2 regions of the Alteromonas naphthalenivorans genome follow, and region 1 is predicted to be linked to the other one. Evidence: predicted binding sites of a transcription regulator. Region 1 holds the regulator's gene; the other holds the start of a gene.
What was found. Region 1 encodes ArgR, which controls arginine synthesis, uptake and breakdown. Its sites were predicted from a motif close to ANTGAATANNTATTCANT; they were not measured.

Region 1 (5,070 bases):
AAGTTATTCGAGAAACTTCGCCAGAAATGCTGCCGTCAATAATGTCACGCATCTGTGTAGACTGGTAGGTGCCAGTGTGATCAGCGCTAGCCAATAGCTCAGCGTTATAAGCAGACCAGTCGTCGGTACTTAAACCTTGAACATTAAATAAATCCAACTGTTCAGTATCAATTAAATCTTGTACAACTGTGTCGTTAACTAAGTTGTAATTGAATACCTCTTCTTTTGCAGACGTGCGTTGGTAATAAACTTGCCAATCCCACTCATTGCCACCAATGTCGGTATAGCCTTCAAGGCCTGTCACCATTTCAAAGGTGGTTTTTTCTGTGGTGGTGTCTCGTGTTCCCAAACTAGACGTTCGGAAGTAAACAGAGCCATCTTGACCATAAGGGTTCATTGCGTTATCCGCATCGATGGTCAGCGAAGATGTAGATACTGGGGTAGCAGCATAACGAGTGTCTGTAGTGCAGAGAAACGAGTAATAAGTTGCAAGTTCTCTGCTAACTCGTACTCGATTTTAGTCATTAAAGAGTTTTTCTCAGACGCGCCATAAAGCCAAGTGGTATTACCGTAGTAATAACCACAACGATCAGATTCAATCGATGTGTCAGCCACATCGCCACACAAATCTTCGTTATAAAGATACGAACTAGTATCTGTATCATAGAAATTGGCAACAGGGCTGTAGGTTGAATAGCTATCTAGTGCATTTTCGCCTGAAACCGCTACATCGCTGACTTCTTGAGTGTTTTCATGCTCCGCAATGAAAACGATACTACCTTTGTCATTGGTTACGCCGGCTGAAAAGTTATATTTGCTTGAGTTCCCGCCATCTGCTCCTGGATCTTCAAAGCTGTAGCCTACATTAACGCCATCGAACTGTTTCTTGGTAATAATATTAATTACGCCTGCAACGGCATCTGACCCGTAAATGGCCGATGCGCCATCGCGAAGAATTTCAATGCGCTCAACAATCGACATCGGGATCATCGACATATCAGAAGATGAACCACCATCGTATCCTAAACCTGGTAGGCGACGACCGTCCATTAGTACCAAAGTAGCGCCAGCCCCCAGACCACGTAAATTTACTTCACTTGACGCAGATGCGCCGCTGCCGTAGCCAGATTGTCCGCGAAATGAACCGAAAGTGTTAATCGAAGAGTTACGTAATACTTGGGCAACCGATGTATCACCAGATAACGCGATAGATTCAGCAGTAATAACCGTAACGGGAGATACTGACTCTAAATCCACTCGTTTAATACGAGAGCCAGTAACTTGGATTTTTTCTACAGGTTCAGCTGAATTTTCGTCATCTGATTGTGCGAGGGCCATTGGTGCGGCAAACAGGCTAGCGGAACCCGCCAGTAATAGTCCGCGCTTCACCGCAGTGCTGAGTTTATTTGTGTCAAACATTTTAATTCCCCTTGTCGAAGGTGATTACAATTTGTAATTACATAGACGTTTATTAGTTTTTATTTTGAGCAGATGTTTTCTGTCGGGAGAATTAAGCACTTCGTCGTGCTATTTGGCAATTTACAAAGTGTATAATTTGTTCTATTTAGACCTAATTTACTTTATTTATACGCAGAGCGATGAAACCTTTACGGTTCTATACATTGGTAAAATAAATATTACTTTTTTCTCTCTTAATATTTATTTAAAGGTAACGCTGTATATTAATTAAAATAGAAATGAAGAAGTAATGTGAGGGGGTAAATAGTGTGTAGATATTGTGTATGAATTTTGTGGGTTTAGCGCAGAAACGGCGCAGGTTTTGCGCAAATTCAGTATAGTTAAATCTGGCTTGAAGTAAAAGTGGGTGAGGGCGTTTCAGTACAGATTAAAAAGTGGAAGAAAGTTACTGTAATTACAATTAATGATAATGGTATTTTTGTGGGTTTTAGAATTTATACGTTGGTGAATAATAGGATGTTTTTAGTGGTGGTGATATTATTTAATTTTAAAGGTTGAGTTTAAATGTTGCTGTTTTTATCTAAGGATGGATTTTATAATTAATTTCTAGTTTTCAAATTCTTTACTTTTCTTTTCTTACTCTTTTCTGAGTCTGTGATAATTTAAATACACAGCTACCAAGTTGTTTTGTATCTCCCTGGTACAAATTCTTTACCGCCATCTTGTGATGGCGGTTTTTTTTGCTCAAAAATTAAGGCTGTGCCTTAGACATTCTCGAATAGGTCTTCCACACGTTGTCGTAACTCTTCAATAAGTGTCACGTCGGCAGGGGCGATAAAAATAGTGTCGTCGCCGGCTATGGTGCCAAGTACACCATCTTTTTTGCTTAATGAGTCAAGCAAGCGTGCAATGAGTTGCGCTGCACCTGGGCTGGTGCGAATAATCACCATCACATTATTATGCACAATGTCGAGAACAAGTTGCTTTAACGGGCTTTTAGCGGTAGGCATACCCAGTTCAGGCGGCAGGCAGTACACCATATCGCCACGGGCATTGCGGGTACGTACCGCGCCAAACTTACTTAGCATGCGGGAAATTTTAGATTGACTAATATTGTCATGACCTTGAGTTTTAAGGGCATCCACTATTTCACCCTGGGATCCATAGCTTTCCGCTTTTAAAATTTCTTTAAAGGCTTTAATCAGTTGCTCTTGTTTTGCGTTGGCCATAGCGTCCTGCACAGTAGTTAGCGGTAATAAGTTAAATGGTCATTAACGATTTATCATATATTGTGCCTTACAGGTGACCTTTGCGCAATTTAATTGCATAATCATGCATGATAGTGAATATCAACGTAAAAATGCCTTAAATGGCCGTATTAAGACCATCAGATGATTGAGTTTTCCCCCGCGTTGCATTAGTGTGACGTTCCGTTTAAATACGTGAGTAATCCCATAGGAGAAATGGTATGAAAGTAGCCGTGTTAGGTGCTGCCGGTGGTATTGGCCAAGCGCTGTCTTTGTTGTTAAAAACACAATTGCCAGCTGGTTCTGAGCTAGCGCTTTACGATGTAGCGCCAGTTGTTCCTGGTGTAGCTGTTGATTTGAGCCACATCCCAACTGCAGTAAAAGTAACCGGTCACGGTAAAGATGACCTAGCTGGTGCATTAACAGGTACAGACGTTGTTCTTATTCCTGCTGGTGTTCCGCGTAAGCCGGGCATGGATCGTTCAGACTTGTTCAACATTAATGCTGGTATTGTTAAGAACCTTATTGAAGGTGTTGCTGACAATTGTCCAGATGCTTGTGTTGGTATTATTACTAACCCAGTTAACACAACAGTGGCAATTGCTGCTGAAACGCTTAAAGCGAAAGGTGTTTATAACAAGAACAAATTGTTCGGTGTTACTACCCTTGACGTAATTCGCGCTGAGACTTTCGTTGCTGAGCTTAAAGACGTAGACGTTGCTTCTGTACACGTACCGGTAATCGGTGGTCACTCAGGCACAACTATCCTTCCTTTGCTTTCGCAAGTTGAAGGTGTTGAGTTCTCTGATGATGAAGTTTCAAGCCTAACGACTCGTATCCAAAATGCAGGTACTGAAGTTGTTGAAGCTAAAGCTGGCGGCGGTTCTGCAACCCTATCTATGGGTCAAGCAGCTGCACGTTTCTGCTTATCATTGGTTGCAGCAATGCAAGGTGAGAACGTGGTTGAATACACTTACGTTCAAACTGACGACAGCGACGATGCTGCATTCTTCGCTCACCCTGTTCGCCTTGGCGCAAACGGTGTTGAAGAAATCTTGCCATACGGCGAGCTAAGCGAATTTGAAGAAAAAGCGAAAAACGACATGCTTGAAGGCCTTCGTGGCGACATCAAGCTAGGCGTAGATTTCGTAACTGGCTAAGGATGTATTAGGCTCGGCATCCGATTTGAAATCAAATCGTAGCCACGCCGTAAATACATCCATGTAGGCTCCGCCACCGCATCCATGCGGTGGAGGGGCTACTATTTAATTTCAAACCGTATACCTACCAACACCTACTCATCGCACTCAGTAAAAAATTCTTTTTGTAAGACAGCATCCATGCTGCTGACAGTTTGTTACGACCTTACTAATCCTGCCTTTTTGTTTGTAGGCTCCGCTACTGCATCCTTGGCACGGGAGGGGCTACTATTTAATTTCAAACCGTATACCTACCAACACCTACGCATCGCACGCAATAAAAAATCCTTTTTGTAAGACCGCATCCACGCTGCTGACAGTTTTTCACGACCTTACTAATCCTGCCGTTTTGTTTGTGGCCTCTGCAGAACAGCTCGGCCTAATAAATAGCTACTTCCTATAATAGCCATGCCGGATAACAACCAGCCGTAAATACTTCCCTGTAGGCTCCGCTACTGCATCCTTGGCAAGGGATGGGCTACAATCTAATTTCGAAACGAAATCGACACTGATTTCATACCCATGTGTACGCCGCTATTCTACTTGGGGCGCAGTATGGCGCTTAGTTGTGAATTCTATAGAGGGTAAACGTCATACTTTCTAGTGGTCTGTTTTTATAAACTGAATAAGCATAGCCGTTTAATACATTCGACGACCGAATGGTAAATAACAGTGAGTTGGCAAAAGTGGGATGTGATGTTTTAACGGTATAAACGCTTCCCTCTTTGAGAATATCTTCAGGGTTAAAGCTAGTCTGATTGGTATAGCTGCTACCATTTATAAATCGCACTAAGCGGCCTTCTTTGTTCGGGTAAATCTCAATACTTATGAGTTCATTTTTACCACTAATACGCATAATGCCTACCCACAAGCCAAATATATCGTCAGTAGCTGTGTTAGCTAACGCTTCTATTGAACCTCGGTACATATCGATAAAGTTGCGCACGGAAGATTGTTTCTTCTGCTTATCCAACTGATAGGTACTACTTAAGATAGGCTTATTGTTTTTATTGGTAGTCGATTCTAATACTTGGTAACCGGTGTCTATGTAGGGAGATAAAATTAAATGTTTAACATATCCATCTTCATAAGAAGGAAGTGTTATTTCGCAATTTAGCGTATTGCATTCAATATGGTCATTATCAAAGGGTAGGCGTCGGATATGGCGAAACGCATTGCCTATACCTGCTTCAAACAGGAAGTGT
Region 2 (5,070 bases), 1.4 Mb from region 1:
CACATTGCCGGTACGTTCGAAATATGCTTTTTCAGAAATAGCGATTTTGCCCATCATAGCGCCCACTTCTGTGGCCGTTTCCCACTCAGGTTTGCCAGTTTCTTTTGCCATCACTTTAGCTAGGTGCGCTTTCGCTTCGCCTAATTTTTCGCCGTAAACCTTAATAATGCTTAAACGTTCTTCAACCGTCAGCATTCCCCATGCAGGGGCAGCGGCACGAGCGGCTTTCACTGCTAAGTCAATTTGGCTAGGGGAGGCTGACTTACCTTCCCAAATAACCTGGTTTTTAGCGGGATCGATTGAGGTTAGGTCGTGACCTTCACCGGTCACCCATTGTCCGTCGATAAAATGTGTATGTAACATATAAAGTGTCCTTCAATTAGTCTCTGAACTTTACAGGTGCAAGACGAACATAGTCGCCCTCTTGCACATTCAGAGCGGCTGCAGCCTGACGCGAAAGCACGGCAATATTTTGCTCTTCGTTAACCCCTATTTCGGTGGCTACCGCGCGAAAGTCTGCAACAGAGGTGTTGATGATGTAGTGGGTTTGGCCTTGTGCCGCCGCCGCGTCATCAATAACAATTGGCATTTTTAAGCTAGACTGTGCCGTTCGGATATGACTGAGATTGGCCTCTACCGTAGGACCTGCATCAAAAATATCGACGTATCCGCGACAACTAAATCCCTCGCCTTCAAGTAACTGCAGAGCGGGGCGTGTTTTGTCATGAACCTGACCAATAACCGCCTGTGCTTCTTTACTTAATAAATTGACGTAAATAGGGTATTTAGGCATCAGTTCTGCAATAAACACCTTATTACCAATACCGGTTAAGTAGTCGGCAGTAGGAAAGTCCATTGAGAAAAAGTGGGTTTCAAGCCATTCCCAAAAAGGCGAACGGCCTTCTTCATCACTTACACCACGCATTTCGGCAATAATAGTTTCAGAGAAGCGTTCACGGTGCTCCATCATAAATAAAAAGCGTACTTTCGATAGAAAACGCCCGTTTATTCCGCCTCGGGCTTGTTCTCTTAAAAACAGCGTACAAATCTCAGTCACGCCCGTGTAGTCATTACAAAAGGTGAGAATTTCAACCGTATTGTGAATGTTTAGCTCGCGAGAGGCATGTACCACTTTACTCAAGTGATAGTGGTAAAACGCATCATCGATACCTACGGCTGCTTCAATACCTGAAGTGCCCACTACTTCGCCGGTGGTCGTATCTTCCATAACAAACAGGTACGACTCATCACCGGGTTGAGTCACGTTAGCTTTGGTGAAAGCTTCTTGCGCACGGTCGACTTTTCTATGCAGCAGATCATCGTTAACCGGCAACGAGGTAAACCCAATACCTGATTCTACTGCAATGTCGTACAAAGCCTGGTAATCAGCTTGTGTAATAGGGCGAATTATATTCATGTTCGCTACTCGCTAAATTGGCGTTTATTCGGCGTTCACAACAGCGGCAACGGCACGTTCAAAGCGGGCTAGACCTTCTTTAATATCTTCATCAGGAATAACCAAAGAAGGAGCAAAACGAATAACGTTAGCGCCAGCAATTAAACACATAAGGTGTTCTTTTGTTGCGGCCATCATAAAGTCGCGAGCGCGGCCTTGGTATTTTTCGTTTAACGCGCAGCCAAGCAACATACCTTGCCCACGTACTTCAGAAAATACCTCGTACTTGTCGTTGATGGCTGTTAAAAGCTCACGATACAAGGCTTCTTTGTGTAGCACGCCTTCAAGTACTTCAGGCTGGTTAACAATATCAAAGGCTTTTTCAGCTACAGCGCAGGCTAGTGGATTACCGCCGTAGGTACTTCCATGCGTACCTGCTTTTAAATGCGCGGCAATGTCAGTAGTGGTTAGCATAGCGCCAATAGGGAAGCCACCGCCTAACGATTTTGCGGTAGTTAAAATGTCAGGTGTCACATCTAAGCCCATATAGGCATACAGGTGACCAGTACGGCCAACACCCGATTGCACTTCATCAAAAATGAGCAAGGCATTGTGCTTATCACACAACTCACGCACGCCTTTGATAAATTCAATATCAGGAGAGATGATTCCGCCTTCGCCTTGAAGGGGTTCCATCATAACGGCACATGTGTTGTCTGAGATTAATGCTTCGAAAGCGGCTAAATCGTTATAGTCGCAATGCTCAACAGCACCAGGCTTAGGACCAAAACCATCTGAATATGCGGCCTGTCCGCCAACGGTTACGGTAAAGAAAGTACGGCCGTGGAACCCTTTGTTGAAAGCAATAATTTGGTTTTTATCTTCACCGTAGTTATCTAATGCGAAACGACGTGCTAATTTTAATGCGGCTTCATTGGCTTCTGCGCCTGAGTTAGCAAAGTACACTTTCTCTGCAAACGTGGCATTGACCAGTTTAGAGGCTAAGCGAAGGGCTGGCTCATTGGTGAATACGTTACTCAAGTGCCACAACTTGCTACCTTGTTCGTTAAGAGTCTTAACAAGTTCAGGGTGACAATGACCTAGTACGTTTACCGCAATACCGCCAGCGAAGTCGATGTACTCAATACCATCTTGATCCCAGACGCGTGAACCTTCTCCGCGAACGGGGACCATACCCGCTGGGTTGTAGTTAGGTACCATCACTTCATCAAACGTTGCGCGAGTTACTGTCATTTTTGTTACCTCTGTTTTAAGCGCCCGTGTCGGTACAATAGACCTCGAGCAGGCGGAAAAATAAACGAAATTACCGGTGAGTATGCCATTTTTTTAAGGAGTTGTCTTGTTTGTGAATGGCTGCAGCCCTTTATATACAAGGACTCTGGCTTAATTTGCAGGAAAAGTGAATAACTATTTACTACTAAGCCATATTGTTTAGGAATAGTGTAATTAAAAGGTGAATTAGGTGTGTAATCTCACAGCCAGAGCGCGTTGATCTGGCGTGGGTCAAATGAGGGTAAAAGGAGATATTTGGCTAATTTGCATGAATATCCACAAAAAATTAGCTGTTTTCTTCCTCCCTTGATAAAGGAAGGGTGAAAATATCAACAGATCTTAGTTTTTCCAATGCACCTGATGGATATTCTTGTTCTTTAATCATTGGTTTTACCTCTGCCACTTCAATCATACGTGATTGATGCAGCATTCTTACCTTCGAATAGGTGCGAGCTTGATGTAGAAGCTTAGCCATGGAGCCTACTTCACAGGGCTCTCTGTTGGCACATTGACGCATCGCATCACCAATAAATAAGCGTTTCAACATCATGTTTTCAATAAGGTCGGCGGATAATGCATCAGCATATTCATCTTGTAATGCAATTAGGTAATTCGCCGATGGTGCCAGCTTTAATAAAGCTTCATGACGCATGCGCTCTTTGTCTTTTTGGCTTTCGGTCAACAGGTGAAGCTGCACCTTATCAAACAACTTGAAGTACAACCGGATGATGGCACAGCGACCTAATTGACTGAGCATACCAAAACTATAAGCCTGAACCGGGTTAAGCTTATAGTGCGGCGCGAGGTGCCTAGCGGATACCGCCGTGCCGTGCGCAAACTGAGTGAGTTTAAGTTTAATGCAAGGGTACGGGTCGGTTACCTGAGGCATGGCACGTTTTACAATAAGAGAAGGAATAAGCAGGCGTAAATTCTCAATGCCTAAGAAGCTAAGTGCCGTTCTGAAAGTTTCCACCACGATTACCCTACCTTTGGAGTCTCGTCTTCTAAAAGCCGGAGAGTTCACGACTTGCATCAACTCGTCATAAAGCCAAGGTAAGTTAGCTGCAATAGGTTCTAGTTTTGATACCGATGCCGCGCGTACCGATAGCGCGTCGAGTAAAGCACCCGTGTCATCACTTAAATTTAATGTGTTGTTGAAAACGTCGGAGGTAAACGATAGCTGCTCGGTAAGCTCACCTAATAAGACTTCATGCAAGTAATGATTAACTGTTTCGGTATATGAGGCATCAGACTGCGCTTTTAGGCGCTTATTCTCAATAGCGACTTTTTCTACGTGAAGTAACTGCCTGCGGGCGTCGCCTTGTTCAGATTGTTCAAAGCTGATTTCACCAGGACCACGCTTCCCCAGCATTTTCATCGCAAGCTCTGGAGAAATTAATAGGCTCTCAAAGCGCTCATCGATAGGCGGCGGGGTCGATGCTGGGGTCGTCATCTCAAAGTAGCTCCTGCTAAGTAACTGTTCTAGCGTCTGTTCATAGATGCCGTGCATTGGGTCGCCCTAATTCCTAAATATATCTACTTACAAAGGCGCTTTGTTGATTAACCTATAAAAAGTAAACAAAAACAACGCCAAATGCGAGTAACTGCAGAACTTTTTATCGGCAGGAAGCCATATAGCTTAAGTTTATTCTGAACCCTTGGCAGAATAACTAAGAGTCAAGGCCTAGGCATTTAGAAAAGCATTTAAAATATCGTGACCATACTCGGTTAGTAAGGATTCAGGGTGAAATTGTACACCCCAGATAGGGAGTGCGTTATGAGAGATTCCCATAATTTCTTTTTCCCCGTCATCAGTCACGCACCACGCATCTATATTTAGAACGTTAGGGAAGTGGTTTTCATCAAGCACCAATGAGTGATAGCGAGTTACCGCGTAACCTTGTTCAAACCCATTAAACAGGCCTCGGTTTTTATGAAAGAGCGCAGAGGTTTTGCCGTGCTTAATTTCTTTTGCACCGATAACAGAAGCACCAAAAACCTGGCCGATGGCTTGATGGCCTAAGCACACACCAAGTAATGGAATTTTCCCAGCGAAGTGCTTAATTGCCTCTACGCTAATTCCTGACTCATTAGGTGTGCAGGGGCCGGGTGAAATCACTAAATGACTTGGCGATAAGGCTTCTATATCGGCAATGCTAAGGGCATTATTTCTCACCACTTTAACGCAAGCACCTAATTCAGTAAGGTAACGGGCTAGATTGTGAGTAAATGAATCGAAATTATCAATTAACAGCAACACGGCAATCTAACCTGTTCAATGCAACACTAATTAAGGCTTTGGAATAAAACCAACAGCTTCATACACCTTTTTAAGGGTTTCTTCTGCGCGGGCTGATGCTTTTTCGGCGCCATTTCGCATA

Region 2: a site for ArgR is predicted at 2,816-2,833, ahead of AMBT_RS15990 (aspartate aminotransferase family protein). Genes of this name have one in related genera too.

Annotation. Positions count from the first base shown of each region.
Region 1 is NC_015554.1:98,643-103,712, forward strand. Features, by position in the region: gene AMBT_RS21790 (hypothetical protein) at 1-397, opposite strand, end outside; gene AMBT_RS21795 (TonB-dependent receptor plug domain-containing protein) at 418-1,419, opposite strand; gene argR (transcriptional regulator ArgR) at 2,184-2,648, opposite strand; gene mdh (malate dehydrogenase) at 2,888-3,826, shown strand; gene AMBT_RS00440 (hypothetical protein) at 4,428-5,070, opposite strand, start outside.
Region 2 is NC_015554.1:3,659,464-3,664,533, reverse strand. Features, by position in the region: gene astD (succinylglutamate-semialdehyde dehydrogenase) at 1-363, opposite strand, end outside; gene astA (arginine N-succinyltransferase) at 380-1,417, opposite strand; gene AMBT_RS15990 (aspartate aminotransferase family protein) at 1,442-2,650, opposite strand; gene AMBT_RS15985 (HDOD domain-containing protein) at 2,976-4,199, opposite strand; gene AMBT_RS15980 (anthranilate synthase component II) at 4,374-4,949, opposite strand; gene trpS (tryptophan--tRNA ligase) at 4,980-5,070, opposite strand, start outside.